4 regions of the Bacillus sp. 11B20 genome follow, and region 1 is predicted to be linked to each of the others. Evidence: riboswitches for the same ligand, from Rfam matches in the RefSeq annotation. Region 1 holds a riboswitch; each other region holds the start of a gene.

Region 1 (5,309 bases):
GCTTCTTGTAACCGCTCCTCGCTTGTTAGAAGCCCTACTCTCACGTACCCTTCACCGTGAGCACCAAAGCCATTACCTGGCGCTACAACAACATGCGCTTTTTCTAATAATAAATCAGAAAAGGCTTCAGATGTATATCCTTCTGGCACCTTTAACCAAGCAAAAAATGATCCCTTTGGAGCACTGACTTCCCAGCCAATTTCTTTGCAGGCAGCTATCCACACATTCCGTCTTTTCTCATATCGGTCATTTTGCACCCGTACGCACGTTTGATCGCTTAATAGGGCTTCCGCTGCTGCATCCTGCGTGGCTTTAAACAACGAGACAAACAAATGATCCTGATAAAGCTCAATCGCTTCAATAACAGACGGATTACCTGCTGCAAATCCTACTCTCCACCCTGCCATATTGTACGTTTTAGACAATGTGTAAATTTCTATTCCCGTCTCTTTCGCTCCATCTACTTGCAGAAAGCTGATCGGCTTTTCTCCATCAAATCCAATGCCGCCATATGCAAAATCATGAACAACACAAAGCTTGTGATCTTTCGCAAATGTCACGGTTTCTTCAAAAAATGAACGGCTTGCCGTAGCCCCCGTCGGATTGTTGGGGTAATTTAAGTACATTAATTTCGCCTTTTTCTTATCATCCTCAGGCAGCAAATCGTAGTCAGGTAAAAAATCATTTTTTTCAAGAAGTGGCATGGTCACCATATGAGCTCCAGCAAGTACAGCACCTGACCAATAATCAGGATAACCTGGGTCAGGGACGAGAAGCGTATCACCCGGATTCAGCAGGCATTGAGGCAGCTCAACAAGCCCTGCTTTCCCGCCAAATAAAATCGCAATTTCCGTCTTTGGATCAAGCGTAACGCCATATTCTCTTTCATAAAAAGCGGCAGCGGCCTTTTTTAATTTCGCTGTTCCACGGAATGAGGAGTATTGATGATTTTCAGGTTTTGCTACCGCTTCCTGCATGGCTTTTACAATGTGCGGAGGAGTTGGCTGATCAGGATTTCCCTGCCCCAAATTAATGATATCTGCCCCTTCCTGCACTTTTTTCTGCACCTTTTGGACAAGGGACGCAAAAAATTGTTTCGGTAATTGTTTCAACACATCTGATTGCTGGAATTCCATTTCTTCACCTTCTATTCAAGTTACGTAACAATACAATCACTGTAATGGATTGTTTTATGAATTGTAAAGCAATTTTGAAAAAAGATTGACATGTAAAGCGCAGCTCTGATAATATCTTGAATTAAGAAATGCAAACAGACACGAAACAATTACATATTGATTTCTCTTATCGAGAGTTGGGCGAGGGATTTGGCCTTTTGACCCCAACAGCAACCGACCGTTAATACCACTGTGAAGTGGGGCGCAGCAAGTAACGCGCCAAGACAATTGTCTTATAGGGCACGGTGCTAATTCCATCAGACGTATGTGCTGAGAGATAAGAGAGGCTTTGAGCATACACACCATCAAGCCTCTTTCTCTCAGGAGAAAGAGGCTTTTTTATATGATTTGGAGGGGAAGCAATTGGTTACACTTACGGCATCATATGAAGAACTAACAGAAAGCTCGGCAGTTGCACTCGCAATTAGACTTGGCTTAATCCAAGAAAGCAGTCATTTGACTTGTACTGAAATCGGCGACGGGAATTTAAATTACGTCTTTCATATTTATGATCACAAACAAGAAAAAGGATTGATCATCAAGCAGGCGCTGCCTTATGCAAAGGTGGTTGGTGAGAGCTGGCCTCTTACATTAGACCGGGCAAGAATTGAAAGTGCTGCCCTGATCAAACAGTCAGAATATGCTCCGCATCTCGTACCAGCGGTCTATTACTCGGATACAGCTCTTGCAGTGACAGCCATGGAGGATCTCTCACACTTAGAAATCGTCAGAAAAGGGCTAATTGCCGGAAAACAATATCCGCATTTATCTGATCATGTTGGAGAATTTTTAGGAAAAACACTTTTTTACACATCTGACTTTGCGACAAATCCTAAAATCAAAAAACAATTTGTGAAGCAATTTACGAACCCTGACCTGTGTGATATCACAGAAAAACTTGTCTTCACAGACCCTTTCTTTGATAGTGAAACAAATGACTTCGAAGAAGAATTAAGAGAATCAGCAGAAGCGCTTTGGGCAGATCTTGAAGTGCAGGCCAAAGCAGCAGAATTGAAGCGTATCTTCCTGACATCAGCTGAAACATTGGTTCATGGAGATCTTCATACAGGCAGTATTTTTGCAAATGAGACTGAAACGAAAATCATTGATCCAGAATTCGCGTTTTACGGTCCCTTTGGATTCGATATCGGCCACTTTATCGCCAATCTGTTCCTGAATGCTTTATCTCGCGAGAATGAACACGAGCAGCAGCACCTTTTTGACCATGTCGTCAATGTATGGGCAACATTCAAAGAAGTGTTCACAAAAGCTTGGAAAGAGGACAGCATTGAAGCATTTAGTGTATCGGACAGCTTTTTAGAAACAACGTTTGACCGGATTTTAAAAGAAGCGACAGGCTTTGCCGGCTGTGAGCTTGTCCGCCGAACAATTGGCCTTGCTCATGCCGCTGATCTTGATGCGATTCCATCACCAACTAGACGGATTCAACAGAAAAAAGCAGCACTGACACTTGGAAAAACATTTATCAAACAATATCATGCAGTGGAAACAGCGTCTGACCTCGTCGCATTATTCCAGCCATCTGTAAAGGAGTGACGGGTTTTGTCAAAAGAATTTGAAGTCCCCCGTTCTGTCGAATGGGAAGAAAACCGTATTCACATTTTAAATCAGCAAAAATTACCGACCGAAACCGTCTTTGAGCATTTATATACGAAAGAAGATGTGTATGATGCAATTGTGACATTAAAAGTACGCGGAGCCCCTGCGATTGGCATTACAGCAGCATTTGGACTGGCACTTAGTGCGCAAGCCATTGAGACAGAAGAAATCGATGTTTTTAAACAAGAAGTGATTCGAATCAAAGAATATTTAAACAGTGCTCGTCCAACTGCTGTGAACCTCGCCTGGGCATTAGACCGGCTGCTGCAGCGCATTCAGCGTGCAGCATCAGTAAATGCAGCTAAAACAGATCTTGTCCATGAAGCCATTCAAATTCAAATTGAAGATGAAGAAATATGCAGACAAATCGGTCAAAATGCACTTCAGCTCTTTAAATCAGGTGACCGTATCATGACCATTTGTAATGCAGGCTCCATTGCAACGAGCCGGTACGGAACAGCCCTTGCTCCCTTTTATTTAGCCAAAAAGAAAAATCTTGACCTTCACATTTATGCATGTGAAACACGCCCTGTTCTTCAAGGCGCTCGTCTGACAACATGGGAGCTCATGCAAGGCGGCGTGGATGTGACACTCATTACAGATAACATGGCCGCCCATACGATGAAAGAAAAGCAAATTTCTGCTGTCATTGTTGGAGCTGACCGTATCGCTCGTAATGGAGATACAGCGAATAAGATTGGAACGTTAGGTCTTGCCGTTCTAGCCAAGCATTTTCACATTCCGTTTTTTGTAGCAGCACCGCTTTCCACTTTTGATGTATCCACCCATGACGGGTCAGATATCCCAATTGAAGAGCGCGACCCGCTGGAAGTAAAGGAATTAAACGGTGTCCCCATTGCACCGCCCGATGTTCAAGTATTCAATCCCGCCTTTGATGTCACTCCTCATCATCTCATTTCAGGCATCATTACAGAAAAGGGAATTATCACATCGAACTATGCAGAAGAGATTGATGCTCTTTTCGCCGAAAGCATCTCCCAATGATCGCAAAAAAGCGCCGTGTTCTTGTCATTTAAGAGCACCGCGCTTTTTTGTTTCTTGATTCGTTTTTGTTAAGATTTCTTCTTTCTGTTCTTCCGTCAAAACGTTCATTTTGACACATAGTGACGTAACTGCATACACTTTACCTTTTTTGCCCCAAAACATGCCAGCGCCCTCCTTTTTCCCTCAACCAACTTTTTTAGCTTAATAAAAGGATATGTTGCTCAGGAAAAATTCGGAACAGGTCAATCGATTTATTTTTGAACAAATGGGATGCCTTCTAATTCAAGGAGGACCGCTTTCATGTCTGTCTTCGATCCTGCATAGCCCGTCAGAGACCGGTCTTTTCCAATCACCCTGTGACACGGAATAAAAATAGGTAATGCATTTCGTCTGTTAGCTTGTCCGATGGCTCTTACAGCCTTGGGATTGCCTATCGCCTCTGCAATGTCTGCATAGCTTTTTGATTCACCATATGGAATGGCCGACAATGCTCCCCACACCTGCTCTTGGAACGGAGAACCTGTTTGCTTGAGCGGGAGATCGAATACTTGACGCTCTCCCTTGAAATATTCATCCAGCTGCTTTTTCGCTTCTTGTAAGACAGGCGTATCTGCTTGCTTTAAATTCACTGCCTGCTTTTTTGCTAAAAACGGCTCATCATCAAACATCACCTCGATGATGGCATCGTCCTTTTCTAGTATGTATAATGCCCCAATGGGTGCGTGATAGACGGTATAATACACGTTACTGCTCTCCTTCTTGTTTCTGCTGCCTTAGTGGCAGCGTGAGATGGAAGACGGTTCCTACGCCTTCCTCACTTTCTACCTCAATGGTTCCTTGATGCTCTTCAATAATTTTATAACTAACCATTAACCCAAGTCCAGTTCCTCTTTCTTTCGTTGTATAAAAAGGCTCACCTAGACGCTTTAGCTTATCCTCCGCCATTCCGCAGCCTTCATCACGCAAGGAAATGACAATATGCTCCTCGCCCTTTCGCTGAATGCTCACATAGACATTTCCTTTGCGCGGCATGACTTCAATTGCATTTTTTAAAATGTTAATAAAGACTTGCTTTAATTGGTTTTGTTCACAATAAATGAGTGGAATCTCATCCAGCACATTGAGATGCATTTGAACATTGCCAAGATTCGCCTGTGCGTGCAGAAGATCCATCGTGTCTTTCACAATTTGCACCACATTTTTTTCTTCATATACAATGGCTTGCGGTTTCGCTAAAATCAAAAATTCAGTGATGATGGATTCTATTCTTTTCAGCTCTGATGTGATGACATTAAAATAGAGCGAATACTCCCCTTCAATATTTCCTTTTAATAGCTGAATGAAGCCTTTTAATGCTGTCATCGGGTTTCTAATTTCATGAGCAATTCCAGCAGCAAGCTCTCCGACCACATGAAGGGTATCTGATTTTCTCACCCGCTCTTCTAATTCCTTCCGCTCTGTCACATCTCTAAAGATGGCCAAATTCATATTATGGATAATGTTACGTTT
Region 2 (5,309 bases), 200 kb from region 1:
GAGCACGAGCAATTTCTGCTGCTTCTTCAAACTTTTGTTCCGCAATGAGCCGTTTGAATTTGCGAGAACCAATGACATTGGTCCGTTCGCCTACAAAAAGAGGACGCATTGAATCCTCATAAATAAGGGGCTCAATTCCTGATACGGTATGCTGCGGTGATTCGCGAGTGATATGACGCGGCTGAATCGTGCGTACTTCATCTGACAATGCTTGAATATGTGCAGGTGTCGTTCCGCAACAGCCGCCGACAATATTTAACCAGCCTTCCTTAGCAAAGGCAGCGATTTTTTTAGCAAGAGAAGCAGGGGATTCATGATATTGGCCTTCTTCATCTGGGAGACCAGCATTCGGATAGCAGCTCACCGCTGACTTTGCGATGGAGGAGAGCGTGCGGATGTGGTCTGTCATAAATTCTGGACCAGTCGCACAGTTCAGGCCCACACTGATGGGTTTCATATGCTCAAGAGAGATATAAAAGGCTTCGATATCCTGACCAGCAAGGGTGGTGCCCATTGGTTCAATCGTTCCTGATACCATGAGTGGTAATTGAATGCCCGTCTGCTGAAAGGCTTCCTGAATTCCTTTGAAACCAGCTTTTACATTCAGCATGTCTTGGCTTGTTTCTAAAAGAAGGGCATCACACTTTCCGTCAATTAGAGCGCGGGCCTGTTCTTCATAGTTTCTGACGAGCTCACTGAAGGTTGTACCGCCTGTTACAGATAATGTTTTCGTTGTTGGGCCCATTGCGCCTACAACAAAACGTGGCTTATCCGGTGTGGAGAAACGGTCTGCTTCAGCCTTTGCCAGCTGTGCAGCTCGAACATTGAGTTCATAGGCAAGGTGGCCAAGCCCATATTCATCAAGAACGAGCTTTGTCGCGCCGAACGTATTTGTTTCAATGAGATCGGCACTTGCTTCGAGGTACTCCCTATGGATCGCACGGATGATGTGAGGGGCTGTCACATTCAAATACTCGTTACAGCCCTCATACTCTTCTCCGCCAAATTCCTCTGCTGTCAGGTTGGCGTTTTGAATCATTGTGCCCATTGCACCATCAAGGACGAGGATGCGTTTTTTGAGCTGTTCAGTGATAGTTGACATGGATGTTAGACTCCTTTTCTTTCTGATGGATGTAGGTGGTCAGTTCTGCTGTTAAATCTGATCGAAGGAAAGGAGTAATTAAATAAATGCCATTAAACAATTCGCAGGCTGTATCTAATAAAGAGCGGGCAATCGCTAAACCTTCTGCTCGCTGCTTTTCTTTATCCTCGCCAGCCTTAGCCATAATGTCACGAATAGAATCAGATAATTTGATGCCGGGAATTTCGTGATGAATAAACTCTGCATTTCGGCTGCTTGTTAACGGCATAATGCCGATGTAAATTGGTTTATCCAAGTGGCGGCTTTCCTCATGAATTTTCACAAGCTGTTCTTCAGAATAAACAGGCTGTGAAATAAAATAATCAGCGCCGTATTCGATTTTTTTCTCAAGACGTTTGACCGCTTTATCTATATGACGCACATTTGGGTTAAACGCGCCAGCCACTGAAAAATTGGTCTTTTTGCCAAGAGGCTTTCCTGAGAAAGAAAGGCCTTCATTAAATTGTTTGATGAGACGAATCAAATCAAAGGAGGTTAAATCATAGACAGATGTTGCACCTGGGAAGTCTCCAATTTTAGATGGATCGCCTGTGATCGCTAAAATATCGGTTAATCCAAGGGTGTCGAGCCCCATTAAATGGGATTGTAGCCCAATCAAATTACGGTCGCGGCATGTGATATGAACAAGAGAACGCATATCAAGCTGCTGCTTTAATAATGCGCCGCAAGCGACATTGCTAATGCGCGGAGTCGCAAGAGAATTATCGGCTAACGTTAACGCATCAATGCCAGCATTCTTTAATTCATTTGCAGCAACGAGAAATTTTTCGAAGTTCAGCTTCTTCGGTGGATCGAGCTCTACGATAATCGATCGTTTTTTCACAGCCAGCTCATCAAGACCTGGTTCAGTGCGCTGATCTTGGATGGAAATGATTTCTTCTTTTAACACCTTCACTTCTTTTTCAGTAATCGGTGCTAAATCTTTGACCGCTTCAGCCATTGTGCTAATATGTTGAGGTGTTGTTCCACAGCAGCCTCCGATAATGCGTGCGCCCTGATTTCTAAATTCAAGTGCACTTTTTCGGAAATAATCGTTATCAGTATCATAGACGAGTCTGCCTTCTTCAAGAGAGGGGAGACTACTGTTAGGATAGACAGATAAATGCGAATTTTCTAAAAGTGGAACGCCTTCGAGTGCCTGAATCATGTGATAAGGGCCCAGCCTGCAGTTGATGCCGACGACATCTGCACCAAGAGATGATAACTCAGATAAACCATCCTTCAGCGGGGTACCATCCTGCAAAACGCCTTGTTCATGCATAGAGACATTCATGACAATCGGAAGAGTCGTTTCTTTGCGAGCAATTTGGAGAACAGCCTTCGCTTCTTCTATGTCATAATACGTTTCAAGCAATAATCCGTCAGGCTCTTCATTTAATAGGATGTACAGCTGCTCTCTAAAACTTCGTTTGATTTCTTCTATAGAGTAGGCATTTTTGTTAAACGTTCGAATGCCGCCAATTGTTCCGAGAACATAAGCAGAGCCAGCGGCTGCTTTTGCAATTTGTACCGCTTTTGTATTGATGCGTTTCATTTCTTCCTCTAAGCCGTAGCGGGATAGTTTAATATAATTCGCACCGTATGTGTTCGTTTGGATGATGTCAGCGCCTGCCTGCACATAAGCTTCGTGCACGCGTTTCACTTCATCCTCTTTCGATAAATTTAATTCTTCAAAACAGCGGTCAATGCCGTAAGAGTATAAAAGTGTTCCCATCGCTCCGTCAGCTATCAGTACGCGATTTTGTAAGTCTTGTAATAGGCCCATTGTATTCCTCCTTATTTCTATGTAACAAAAAAAGCCTTCTGATAAGAAGAAGACTTTTTGGCTGTATCGTAATTCTTCTCCTTATCTTCCAAGCAGTTGCTTGCTGGATTTAGCACCTTGGTCATAGAAAATAGATTTCTACTACACCGGTTGCTGAGGCTTCACAGGGCCAGTCCCTCTGCCTCTCTTGATAAGAAAGCAATATGAACATGTCAATGAATTGAACTTCCATCAACTGTAACGAAAAATGCAAAAATAATCAATGGAAAATTTGAAATTTATCGAAAATTTATAAATTGGACATCGATCGGCAAATCAGCCTTACGCATAAGAGAAATAACCTCTTGTAAATCATCTTTATTTTTCCCTGTCACACGCACTTGGTCATCCTGAAATTGTGATTTCACTTTGATGCCAGACTGCTTGATGAGTGCGTTGATCTTTTTAGCGTTGTCTTGATCAATCCCGCTGATCAGCTTCGCACGCTGGCGTACTGTACCGCCAAGAGCATGCTCGGTTTTTCCGTAATCGATGTTTTTAGTTGGCACATTTCGTTTGATAAGCTTTGTCACAAGTACATCTTTTAGCTGCTCAAGCTTGAAGTCATCATCAGAAATGAGAACAAGTTCTTCTTTTTCGAGAGAAATGTCACTTTTACTTCCTTTAAAATCATAACGGTTTTTAATTTCTTTCAGCGCTGCTTGAACAGCGTTTTGCACCTCAGGCAGTTCGACTTTCGATACAATGTCAAATGAGCTTTCTTTTGCCATCACACATGACCTCCAAGTATTGATATTGCGTCTATTTTATCATGCCAATAGGCGAAGAAGAAACTTTATCGAAGAGATGAGGCAAAGAGTTCAGCCGGCTGCGGTATAAATCGTGACCAGTTTGTCCACTTTAGCTAACAGAACTAGAGATGTTCATGCGGGGAGAAGTATAGTAGAATAAAGTGAATCAAAAGATGAACGAACGCTCTTTTATGGGCAGATAGGAAGGAAGAGAACATGAGACCAGGTGAGCAACTGACCTTGCAAATAGAGAACGAAATGGAATACGGCTACTTTTTGACAGATGGTGAAGATTCGGTTCTCCTGCACCGCAGTGAAATGACAGAGGATCTTGATGACCGAGATGAAGTAGAGGTCTATTTATATGTAGATCATGAAGAAAGACTCGCTGCCACAATGAAAATCCCTACAATTAACGCACATACATATGGCTGGGTACAAGTTGTAGACGTGGTAGAAGACATGGGTGCATTTGTCGATGTTGGACTATCAAAGGATGCACTTGTTGCAACAGAACACCTCCCGCCATTTGAGGAAGCATGGCCGAAAAAAGGAGACAAACTCTACTGTATGCTGAAAGTCACAAGTTACGGCAGAATGTTCGCAAAACCAGCCACAGAAGACGTGATCAGTGAATTGTTTACTGAGGCACCAGAAACCTTAATGAACAAAGAAATCACTGGAACAATCTATCGTTTAATTGCGACAGGTTCTTTTATGCTGACAGATACAGGTGTGCGAGGGTTTATTCACCGCACGGAACGAAAAGAAGAGCCAAGACTAGGATCGACCGTTACGGGACGCGTTATTGCAGTGAAAGAGGATGGAACCGTGAACGTTTCTCTGCTTCCTAGAAAACAGGATGCATTATCTGTCGATGCAGAAGAAATTTTAACCTATATGAGAACAAGAAACGGCGCCATGCCTTACGGAGACAAAAGTGATCCAGAGGATATCCGCGAAAGATTTCAAATGAGCAAAGCCGCCTTTAAACGAGCACTAGGTCATCTGATGAAAAATGATCTCGTTTACCAAAAAGAAGGCTGGACATACGAGAAAAAGTGAGCATTTGCTCACTTCAGCGTGCAGACAAACCCTCGCATTCGGTGTCAGTCCTGCGTGCCAGTACTCACGAATGTCAAATTCGCTCCGCTCCGGTACTCGTCCCTCCTAGACTGCAAAGGTTTTCAGGTCACGCTGAAAAGAAGACAAAGTTCTAAAATAAAGTTCATTTTAGCCCTTTGTCAATGATCTAAAAGTGAGCATTTGCTCACTTTTTTATTTTTGTCTTAAATAATGGATTTTTTCTATGAAAAAAGTCATGAAAACCTTCACTATAGCATTGAAACAACGCCCCTCAAATCCGATAAAAAAGGAGTAAGGATGATAAAAGGAGTGTGTTTTTGGATGAAAGTGAAGATTTCATTGCTTCTGATGGCAGCCATGCTTATGGTGCTCGCCGCATGCGGTAATCAACAGGAGGGGTCGCCAAAATCAACTGCGAAGCATATTGGCGTTATGCTCACAGATGATGGTCTTGGTGATCAATCATTTAACGATTCATCATTTAAAGGATTAGAAAAAGCACGTG
Region 3 (5,309 bases), 120 kb from region 1:
TATTTAATCTAAAAAAGACCGGTTGTCCGCAATATGGGCAGAATAATTGTCCTTTTTTTCCCTCGTCATGGAGGAATTGATAATGTTCTCTCGAATACGTATGTAATGAGATCGTTCGATCATGTCGTCGTGCGCATTTCAAAGCTAGTCCTCCAATAGTCAATCAATCTTAAAATGAAACACATCTAATCATATCAAATGAGGCGTGTTTCAAACAGTCATAATTAGGGAATAGTAGAGTAAGAGAGAAGCAAAGGAGGCGTTCTTGATGGGATATATAGCCCCGATTCAGCCGGATCTGTATTTTCAATATATCAATCGTCCAGCTCCTCAGGATAAAGAAGACTACGCGAAAGTAACAAAGGTTACTCGCACCTTTCATGACAAGATTTACAGAGAGCTGGAGAAAAAAGAGGACTTAGTGACAGAAGCGGAAACGAAAGTACAGCAAAAAAAGCGGGAACGCTTTGTACGAGATATGTTTATGGAGGAAGGAAAAGGCGTTCATATCAATACGTATATATAAATGATTGCGCTTTCTTCCATTGGCGAACGATAATGAAAAAGAAAAAGCCAGGGCATTTTGAATGCTCTGGCTTTTCTTTTGGTCAAACAGACAGTGTTTTTGTCATTTTGACATGGGTGATTCCAGCTTCTTCAAACGGTTCAGAAACCGCTTTGTAGCCTTTCTTTTCGTAGAAAGGAAGCGCATGGACTTGGGCATGCATCACCGCTTCTTTTGCTCCATTAGCAATTGCTTCTGTTTCTAGCGCCTCTAATAGCTTGAGGCCAAGGCCGAAGGAGCGCGCCTCTTTTAACACACAAATTCTTTCTAGCTTTGCCTTTGATCCCTCAATGATCCGCAGTCTAGCGGCCGCCTGAGGCTTTTTGTCATCATTGTAAATGACAAAATGGGTGGCTTTGTCCTCTAGTTCATCTATTTCGATCTCTACTGGAACTTCTTGTTCTTTGACGAATACTTCTTTTCGAACGTAATATGCATCTTCTCGTTGTGTTTGTTCTGTTGCGATGACTGTTTTCAAATGTCTTTAACCCTCTTCTCCTAAAATAAATGTTTCATAGACGGTCCAAGATCCGTTTTCTAATTGATATAAAAGGTGGAAGCGATCCACTGTTTCTTCATGGTCAATCTTTCTCAGCTTTAATGTGCCAAGTACGTCTGAATGCTCATCATCTGATAGTTTTTGAGCCACTGTGACATGCGGAACAAAGGCATATTCAGGTGTACCAGCCAGTGGCTCTGCGTACAATCTTTCATTGAGCGCCATGATGTCCTCGTTCGGTTCTACTTTCATATAAATGACGTTGTTTACAGGAGCGAATGAACTGAATTTTTTAATACGTAACGTAATAGGAGAAGCATTTTTTGCATAATCTCTTAACGTTGAGACGACCTCAGCCGCTTCTAGATCCGTTAATTCAAAAGGTGTTCTTAATGTTAAATGAGGCGGTATGAGTGCATAGTTCGGATCATAACGCTTCCGGTAAGAGTTCGCAATATCTTGCAATTTTTTTGATGGAAATATAACAACTCCGTATTTCATCATGTTCCCTCCTGAATAAGAAAGTATTTATTATTGTTTATTATAACAAAATTCAGTTGATTAACGAATATGGGAGCATTCTTTTTAACGAAGGCGCAATGAGCGGCTGCCAAAACGTCCATTTATGATCCCCTTCGAATGTCTCAAATAAATAATCCGCTCCAGATTGTTCAAGAAGGGCCTTTAAATCATCATTCGGCTGAACAAAATCAAGCACCTGGCCATCTGTTGTTTTCACAGCGGTTTCCTCCAGCCCAATTTGATGGATAATCGCATAATGAGAAAGGGCTGTCGACTGTTTGACGGCTTCTAGAACCGACTCGTCAACGTAAGGGGACTGCAAAATCAGCCCGCCAAATAAAGAAGGATAATCAATGGCTGTCATGAGGGAAATCGTCGCACCAAGTGAATCACCAATAAACGTACGTCCTGATCCAATTTGATAGGTTGGATAGTGTTCATCAATATAAGGAACCAGTTCATTGGCTAAAAAGCGTTTATACGCTTCAAACTTTGTGCCGTCTGGATGATACGTGTTCCGTCTTTCCGTAACATTTTCATAAGGGACACCAATGATAATCGAGCGTTCCATTTCTTTGTTCTGCATCAATTCTTCTGCCTGTCTGCCTATTTTGCCTAGGCGGAAATAATCATGACCATCCTGGGCAATGATGACATGATATGTATAAAGGGGGGAGTAATTGACTGGCAAATAGATCAAAATGGTCATGTCCGCCCCAAGTTCTTTTGACTGTAAGGTTTCTTCTTGAATGATTCCTGTTTTCTTCACCATAATCCATTCCTCCAGCTAACCAAATTCATCATAAAGTGAAACGTTTCCATTCATTGTAACACGAAAAACAGCGTTGTTCCTATATGCTAACATGCAATCAAACCGTATAACATCGATTCTGTTATAAAATACAGAAAATTTTAATTAATCATGACATTTCCCCTTGAAAAATGAGATTTAATGGGTTACAGTATTAAGAATTAGAACAGACAGACAACACATTCTTATCGTGAGAGGTGGAGGGACTGGCCCTTTGAAACCTCAGCAACCGGTATGCATCACTACATGTGATGTACCAAGGTGCTAAATCCAGCAAGCAGCTTTTTTGCTTGGAAGATAAGAGGAAGCGATTAAACCCCTTCTTCTTATGAAGAAGGGGTTTTCTGTTTTGAAATCAGATTTTTACTTAGGATGGTGTCAAATGACAGAACATGTGGAAACGAAATTAGCGCAGATTGGAAACCGTAGCGAAGAGGTGACTGGCACTGTCAGTCCTCCCGTTTACCTTTCGACAGCATACAGACATAGAGGTATAGGGGAATCTACAGGATTTGATTATATTCGAACGAAAAACCCAACAAGACAGCTCGTAGAGGATGCAATTGCTTCACTCGAAGAAGGGACGGCCGGTTTTGCCTTCAGTTCGGGAATGGCTGCGATTCAAACGATCATGGCTCTATTTGAAAGCGGAGATGAACTCATCGTCTCATCAGACCTATATGGCGGTACATACCGTTTGTTTGAAAACGAATGGAAAAAGTACGGCTTACGTTTTCTTTATGATGATTTTGCAGATGAAGACTGTTTACGCTCTAAAATCACGCCAAACACAAAAGCGGTCTTTATTGAAACACCGACAAATCCACTGATGCAGGAAGCAGATATTCAAAAAATAGCGAAGATTGCAAAAGAACATGGCGCTTTGGTGATTGTCGATAATACTTTTTACACACCAGTCTTGCAAAAGCCGATTACGCTTGGAGCGGACATTGTCATTCATAGCGCAACCAAATATTTAGGCGGACATAATGATGTTCTTGCAGGGCTTGTCGTGACAAAAGGAGAGCAGCTGTCTGAAGACATGTTCCAGCATCAAAACGCGATTGGAGCGGTTCTATCACCATTTGACTCATGGCTTTTAATGAGAGGAATGAAAACACTGGCTCTTAGAATGCGCCAGCACGAGGCAAATGCGAAGGAGCTGGCTGAGTTTTTAAAGAAACAGCCAGAAATTCAAGATGTGCTTTATCCAGGAAAGGGAGGCATGCTGTCATTTCGAGTAGCTAAAGAGGACTGGGTCAATCCATTTTTAAAGCAGCTAAAAACGATTTGTTTTGCTGAAAGCCTTGGCGGAGTCGAAAGCTTCATTACGTATCCTGCAACGCAAACGCACATGGATATCCCAGAAGAAATTCGCATTGCAAACGGTGTATGTAACAAGCTGCTCCGTTTCTCTGTTGGCATCGAGCATGTAGATGACCTGAAAGCAGACCTGAAACAGGCACTATCACAAGTAAAAGAGGAGGTACACGCCAAATGACCACACATGATTGGACACTCGAAACACAACTCGTTCATAATGCGTTTAAAACAGACCGTTCAACAGGTGCAGTCAGTGTACCGATTCAGCATGCATCCACCTTTCATCAAAGCAGCTTCGATGAATTTGGCCAATATGACTACTCGAGATCGGGAACTCCTACACGTCAAGCATTAGAGGATACGATTGCGGCGCTGGAAGGAGGAACGAGAGGGCTTGCCTTTGCATCAGGCATGGCTGCTATTTCAACCGCTTTTCTTCTATTATCAAAGGGAGATCACGTCCTTGTCACAAGAGATGTGTACGGCGGGACTTTCCGAATGATCACCCAAGTTCTGTCGAGATTTGGAATTGAGCATACCTTCGTGGATATGACGGATTTGAATGAAGTCAAAAGAGGCATTCAATCGAATACAAAGGTCATTTACATGGAAACACCGTCAAATCCAACACTAGGCATTACAGATATTGAAGGTGTCGTACAGATTGCGAAAGAGCATGACTGTTTGACATTCTTAGATAATACGTTTTTAACGCCTGCGCTTCAGCGTCCGCTGGACCTTGGTGTGGATGTTGTTCTGCACAGCGCAACGAAATTTTTAAGCGGCCACAGTGATGTGCTGTCAGGCTTAGCCGTGGTAAAAGATGAGAAGCTGGGAGAGGAACTCTATTCACTGCAAAACTCCTTCGGTGCGGTCCTTGGCGTGCAGGATTGCTGGCTCGTTTTAAGAGGGTTAAAAACCCTTCAGGTCAGATTAGAAAAAGCTAGTCAAACGGCCTTCGAGCTAGCTTCATTTCTTAAAGAACATCCTGCGGTCAAAAAAGTATACTACCCAGGCTTAGATGATCACCCGGGTGCAGATATTCAGCGAAAGCAAGCGAGCGGAGCAGGGGCTGTTCTCTCATTTGAACTAGAAAACCAAGCGGCAGTCAAAGAATTGGTGGATGCCGTCACATTACCTGTATTCGCCGTCAGCCTCGGCGCCGTCGAATCGATTTTGTCATATCCAGCCAAAATGTCACATGCAGCTATGCCAAAAGAAGAAAGAGAAAAAAGAGGGATTACAGATGGGCTGCTTCGTTTAAGTGTCGGAGTTGAAAACGGAGAAGACCTCAAACGTGACTTCAAACAAGCACTGGATCAACTAAAGCCTGTTCTTGTGAACCAATCATAAAGAAGGAGAGAAAAAAGCCGGCACAGCCGCCGGCTTTTTGATCTTTTTTAAACAAAACCATTGACGCTTTATTATTATGGTTATATAATAGAGACTGTCAGTAACAGAAAGCCCAGAACTGATACATAACCCGATTCCGTAGCTCAGCTGGGAGAGCGCTACCTTGACAGGGTAGAGGTCGCTGGTTCGAGCCCAGTCGGAATCATCGTTGAAACCCTTGCGTAGCAAGGGTTTTT
Region 4 (5,309 bases), on a different contig from region 1:
AGAAGGGCAAGCATACGACCTTGTTCAGCTACGTTGTTTGTCATGATGATTGTTCCGCCGTTTGGAATATCTTTTACTGATTTGTATTTCTTAGAGTAGATACCGAAAGGCTCAAGGTGAACCGCACCAGCACTCACTAGGTTATAATCTTTGTTTGATTTATTTTCTTCGTTTAAGTAAGGGATATGTTGGAAAAAGTTCGCATCCACTTCTTTTTCAGCTAACGCTTTGTTGTACATTTTATAATCGCTAAGTACTTTCACTTTTAAATCGTAGCCTTTTTCTTTTAGAAGTGGTTTTGCTTCTTCAAGAATTTCGGCATGCGGCGTTTTTGAAGCGGCAACCGTAATGGTTTTGCTTTCACTTGCGTTATTAGATGAACCGCACGCAGCTAAAATACCTGCAAATGCTAGAAATAGTGCACTTAGAATCAATTTCTTCATGAATAAATCCTCCCTTAACGTTTATCAATTTTATTTGTAATCAAATCACCGATTATTTGAATAATAAAGACGATGATCAGAATAAACACAGTGGCTACAAGTGTGACATCTGTATTACCAGATTGGTACCCTTCCACATAGGCGAGGTCACCAAGTCCGCCTGCTCCAATTGCACCTGCAATCGCAGTAGAGCCAATTAGAGCAATCGCTGTTACGGTAATACCTGAAATAAGGGCTGGCAATGATTCTGGCAGTAATACTTTGAAAATGATTGTCGACGTTTTTGCTCCCATTGATCGTGCTGCTTCAATGACTCCTTTGTCTACCTCACGCAGTGCAATTTCGACAAGACGTGCATAGAATGGAGCTGACCCTATGACAAGGGCAGGGAGTGCTGCATTAGGACCAAGAATCGTATGCATTAAGAATTTCGTGAACCCTAGTAAAAGAATAATTAAAATGATAAAAGGAATCGATCTGAAAATGTTGACGACAGCGCCGATGACAGCATTAATCGGTTTATTTTCCCAAAGACCGCCTTTACTCGTTAGAAAGAGTAATAGTCCAAGGATAATACCAATGGCAAAGGCAAATGCCAATGAAATCAGTGTCATATACACCGTTTCACCTGTTGCACTCCAGATGACGTCTAAATCAACGTTCGGAAACCATTTCTCAAACATGTGTCATCACCTCGATTTCAACCTGTTTGCTTTGGATATAGGCGATGGCTTTTTCTACCTCAGTCTCTTCTCCATTAATGTGGATAAAGAGTGTTCCAAACGCGCCTTCCTGCGTTTGAGAAATCTTCCCTTGAAGGATGTTCACATCAACATGAAACGATCGAATGATTTCTGTGATCAGTGGCTGCTCGGCAGAATCACCGATAAAGGACAACCGTACGACCTGACCTTCTTTTACTCGCTCTAGGACGTGCTCGATTGTTTCTTTCGCTTCCTCTGGTTCCGCAAGCTGTTTCACAAATCGCTTCGTCATTTCTTCCTTTGGCTGTCTGAAGACGCGTAATACTTCGCCTTCTTCAACAATACGTCCATTTTCCATGACTGCGACGCGATGACAAATTTTGCGAATGACGTGCATTTCGTGTGTAATGAGCACAATCGTGAGCCCTAGTCGTTTATTAATATCGGCCAAAAGCTCAAGGATTGAATCGGTCGTTTGCGGATCTAGCGCAGATGTCGCTTCGTCACATAGAAGAACCTTTGGATCATTCGCTAATGCTCTCGCAATGCCGACACGCTGTTTTTGCCCGCCGCTAAGCTGAGACGGATACGCATTTTCTTTTCCTTCTAAACCGACCAATTTAATCAGTTCATTCGCACGCTCTCTCCGTTTCGATGTCGGTACACCTGCGATCTCAAGCGGGAACATAATGTTTTGTCTCACCGTTCTTGACCAAAGTAAATTAAAGTGCTGGAAGATCATGCTGATTTCTTGTCTTGCTTTCCGAAGTTTCGCATTCGATACTTCATTGATCCGGTTGCCTGCCACTTCAACAATTCCTTCTGTTGGCAGCTCCAGACCGTTTAATAGGCGAATAAGCGAGCTTTTTCCTGCACCGCTATACCCGATAATTCCGAATATTTCACCTTTATCAATATCCAAGTTGACGTCTTTCACGGCATCAACATTTCCGCTTTTTGAATGATACGTTTTTGATACATTCTGTAAATGAATCACAGTCTGATCACCTGCTTTCTTGCTGAATCTATAGGTTTCCATCACATACGTTATTTATTCTTCTTTCTGTCATGACTCTAGCCTGACGTCAGGTCAGTAAAAAAGACCTAACTGCAACGCAAGCAGAAAGGCCTTTTATGTCAATTACGCCTTTCTCTCATCTTTCAAAGCGCTGCGGCTTTGAGTGAATTGGCACCAATTTCAGCTATGCTGACGGTTGCCGGGTTTCATAGGGCACGTCCCTCCACCTCTCTTAATAAGAGAAAATATGTTGTTTTATGTGATGTTCATGTTTTTACTAACGTAGAATATCATGCTATCTGAGATATGTCAACGCTGTAAATCGCTAATTTCCAAGTAAACAACTACGTTATCATTTTTCGAAAAAAACCGTTCGTCAGCCAAAGCACTGCCTCTAGTCTAAGGAGCGCACGGAATGACCCTTTGACTTTGACTTGTCCTCTGCTGATTAACTGCTGTAAGGACATATCTCCATCTAATAATTGTAGAATCTCTTTCCTCTCACCATAAAAGATGAGATCCGATAACTCAATTGCAGGTAGTTTCTTCACTTCACCACGTTCATCCACAATCAATGTACAAGAGTCAGTTTCCGCCTCAAATGTAATCTTCAAGGATGATGATGAGAGCAGCGGTTTTAATAATAAACGCTGCCCTGTGTTACCATGGGCTTTCACATTTTCCACATGTATAACCTCCCTGTCATTTGGTTATACATAACATTTCTCTACAAACATCTTCTTGTCCTTTATAAATAACTCGACAAATTTTCAAATGAATTTCTTGAAATATGACAAAAAACCGCTTTATTTAGCGGTTTCAATCATTTCATGAAGATATGGAACTGAGTGAAAGGCATAGCCTTTTTGCACCAATTCTCCTTTTTTAAACAGTAGAAAGCAAGGAACACTCTCGATCTCAAATGCTTTTGCAAAGCCTGGTGAATAGTTTAAATTGTTTTCGTAAAATGGTACATCCGGCTGCATGGCGTCTACGACTGCCAGCATTTTCTTTGCCAGCTGGCATGTTCCGCAAAACGGTGTATATAAGTATAAAAGAAATAAATCGTCCTCTATCTCTTTGAATTCGTGTTCTTCAATCTCTTTCATAATACGTCCACCCTCATAAATATTTCGAATGAACATCAATGTTTGCAGCTAATAGGATAGATGCAATGTGGGCTGACGGTGAAGCGGCCACTTCGCGGTACGTTCTGTCGACAAAAAGATGAAGTGCTTCAGGGAATTCTTTTCGAAATTGCTTCCGCAGTTTGTCGCCTGCATCGTCACTGTCTGCTAATATGTAAACGTCTTTCCCCACTAAATCGTCCACAAGCTGGTCCAGCTTCGATGTACTGATCGTGCCATTGGTGCAAATGATGGTAACAGGTTCACTTATGACTTCTTTCAGCTTTTGTTTGTCTGTTTTACCTTCTACAATGATGACCTTTTCTATCTCGACATTCATCACGATCACCCGGCCCTTTTGACGTTGATTCACTTCTTCCTTAGATTACAATCTTTCATTCAGGTTGTAAAGATTGGGCGCCTCGTCATCAAAAAGACTGCAGTTTTTGTTCACTGCAGTCTCCTCTGTGATTAGCACCACCCATTTTCATCGTCACAGTCTACATATTTTTCTGTCCCATCGGTCAATGTATCCGTTAGACGATAAAAACGATTTTGATCATAGGAATATCCCGATTTCAGCTCATATTGGTTTTCACTAATCATTGTGCCAATCTCTTCATTTTGATGATAAAGCACCATGCCGCTTTCTTTGAATCGTCCAGTGACATGCTCTGTTATATCCACCTGTTCTTTTTGAAAAGACAAATTGGACACCCCCCATAAAGGTAGAGTGTCCAATTTCACATGAATTAGTCTTCTTTTGTCATTTCTTCATATTGCTCAGCAGTCATTAAGTTCTCGATTTCAGATGCATCAGCTGGTTCTACAACGATCATCCATGCTTTTTCATATGGAGAGTCGTTGACGAATTCTGGGCTGTCATCCAGCTCATCGTTCACTTCGACGATTGTGCCATTGATCGGTGCATAAAGTTCAGAAACTGTTTTCACTGATTCTACACTTCCGAAAGGCTCGTCCGCTGTGATTTTGTCTCCTACTTCAGGAAGCTCAACGAACACGATATCGCCAAGCTCAGATTGAGCAAAATGCGTAATACCGATACGCACCTTATCTCCTTCTACTTTGACCCATTCATGTTCTTCTGAATAACGTAAATCTTTTGGTGTGCTCATTCAATACCCCTCCAGTCTTTTCTTACAATCTATATTGAAGATACCACAATCTGAATGAAAGTTACATCATTTCCAGACGCTTTTAAATGTATCTTCGTTAAATCCAACTGTTACTCGTTTACCGTCTGTTGTAATCGGGCGCTTGATCAGCATTCCGTTAGACGCGAGTAATTCTAGCTGCTCGTCCTCTGACATTGCAGGAAGTTGATCTTTCAGCTGCAGCTCCCGGTATTTTTGTCCGCTTGTATTAAAGAATTTCTTCAGCTCTAAACCGCTTTTTTCGTAAAGGGCTTTTAATGTTTCTTTATCAGGCGTCTCTTCGACGATATGTATGCTGTTGATGTCTTTATTGTGTGCTTCAAGCCACTTTTTTGCTTTTCGGCATGTACCGCAAGATGGGTATTCGTAAAAATCTAAAGCCACCATTTTCACCTCCTGCAAATTGTGACAACATTTTATCACAAAATATTTTAAAAACCTAAATGTATGCTTACAAAAAGGTGCGGAGTGATATCCGCACCTTTTAAGCCATCCTTATACGATATATTTCTCTGCTTCAAAGATTCGTTTTGCCACTTCACGCTTTTTGGCGATGACATTGATTGGAGTAAATCTTGTCAGCTTGCGAAGGGCTGACAGGCTCATGCGGAGTGAATCTCCTTCCTCCATCGCAATCAAGGATTCTTTTGCATGGGCTTCAATCTTTAAGAAAGCCTCCTGCGTGAAAATTTGTGTGTAAGCCAGCTTTTGAGCGTTCTTTTCTGCGCCTGATGCAGCGACTGCCTTTTCCGTACGCAGAATTGCTGATTCAGCAGCAAATATTTCATTGACTATATCGGCTATGTTCACAAGAATTTCTTGCTCTTTGTCTAAGGTTTTCC

The links. A riboswitch is a leader RNA that binds a small molecule or an ion and turns the genes downstream of it on or off. The one in region 1 is predicted to bind S-adenosylmethionine.
Region 2: it holds a riboswitch for S-adenosylmethionine, as region 1 does, so the genes downstream of both, ACN6NB_RS05225 (bifunctional homocysteine S-methyltransferase/methylenetetrahydrofolate reductase) here and mtnK (S-methyl-5-thioribose kinase) in region 1, are expected to answer to the same signal.
Region 3: it holds a riboswitch for S-adenosylmethionine, as region 1 does, so the genes downstream of both, ACN6NB_RS05670 (methionine biosynthesis PLP-dependent protein) here and mtnK (S-methyl-5-thioribose kinase) in region 1, are expected to answer to the same signal.
Region 4: it holds a riboswitch for S-adenosylmethionine, as region 1 does, so the genes downstream of both, ACN6NB_RS15095 (methionine ABC transporter ATP-binding protein) here and mtnK (S-methyl-5-thioribose kinase) in region 1, are expected to answer to the same signal.

The regions. Positions count from the first base shown of each region.
Region 1 is NZ_JBLZWZ010000007.1:400,836-406,144, reverse strand. It holds gene ACN6NB_RS06320 (pyridoxal phosphate-dependent aminotransferase) at 1-1,136, opposite strand, end outside; SAM riboswitch class I at 1,301-1,458, shown strand; gene mtnK (S-methyl-5-thioribose kinase) at 1,539-2,732, shown strand; gene mtnA (S-methyl-5-thioribose-1-phosphate isomerase) at 2,739-3,800, shown strand; gene ACN6NB_RS06305 (hypothetical protein) at 3,825-3,962, opposite strand; gene ACN6NB_RS06300 (methylated-DNA--[protein]-cysteine S-methyltransferase) at 4,052-4,543, opposite strand; gene ACN6NB_RS06295 (PAS domain-containing sensor histidine kinase) at 4,545-5,309, opposite strand, start outside.
Region 2 is NZ_JBLZWZ010000007.1:205,080-210,388, forward strand. It holds gene metH (methionine synthase) at 1-1,102, opposite strand, end outside; gene ACN6NB_RS05225 (bifunctional homocysteine S-methyltransferase/methylenetetrahydrofolate reductase) at 1,086-2,927, opposite strand; SAM riboswitch class I at 3,006-3,124, opposite strand; gene ACN6NB_RS05230 (YajQ family cyclic di-GMP-binding protein) at 3,206-3,697, opposite strand; gene ACN6NB_RS05235 (CvfB family protein) at 3,935-4,783, shown strand; gene ACN6NB_RS05240 (BMP family lipoprotein) at 5,126-5,309, shown strand, end outside.
Region 3 is NZ_JBLZWZ010000007.1:284,027-289,335, forward strand. It holds gene ACN6NB_RS05645 (UvrD-helicase domain-containing protein) at 1-142, opposite strand, end outside; gene ACN6NB_RS05650 (hypothetical protein) at 269-526, shown strand; gene ACN6NB_RS05655 (GNAT family N-acetyltransferase) at 609-1,043, opposite strand; gene ACN6NB_RS05660 (YjcG family protein) at 1,050-1,565, opposite strand; gene ACN6NB_RS05665 (alpha/beta hydrolase) at 1,618-2,358, opposite strand; SAM riboswitch class I at 2,580-2,701, shown strand; gene ACN6NB_RS05670 (methionine biosynthesis PLP-dependent protein) at 2,780-3,898, shown strand; gene metC (cystathionine beta-lyase) at 3,895-5,073, shown strand; tRNA gene ACN6NB_RS05680 (tRNA-Val) at 5,206-5,278, shown strand.
Region 4 is NZ_JBLZWZ010000009.1:179,735-185,043, forward strand. It holds gene metQ (methionine ABC transporter substrate-binding lipoprotein MetQ) at 1-443, opposite strand, end outside; gene ACN6NB_RS15090 (methionine ABC transporter permease) at 458-1,126, opposite strand; gene ACN6NB_RS15095 (methionine ABC transporter ATP-binding protein) at 1,119-2,144, opposite strand; SAM riboswitch class I at 2,299-2,407, opposite strand; gene ACN6NB_RS15100 (SCP2 sterol-binding domain-containing protein) at 2,510-2,851, opposite strand; gene ACN6NB_RS15105 (thioredoxin family protein) at 2,972-3,274, opposite strand; gene ACN6NB_RS15110 (toprim domain-containing protein) at 3,288-3,632, opposite strand; gene ACN6NB_RS15115 (YusG family protein) at 3,764-4,000, opposite strand; gene gcvH (glycine cleavage system protein GcvH) at 4,045-4,428, opposite strand; gene ACN6NB_RS15125 (arsenate reductase family protein) at 4,495-4,851, opposite strand; gene ACN6NB_RS15130 (acyl-CoA dehydrogenase family protein) at 4,963-5,309, opposite strand, start outside.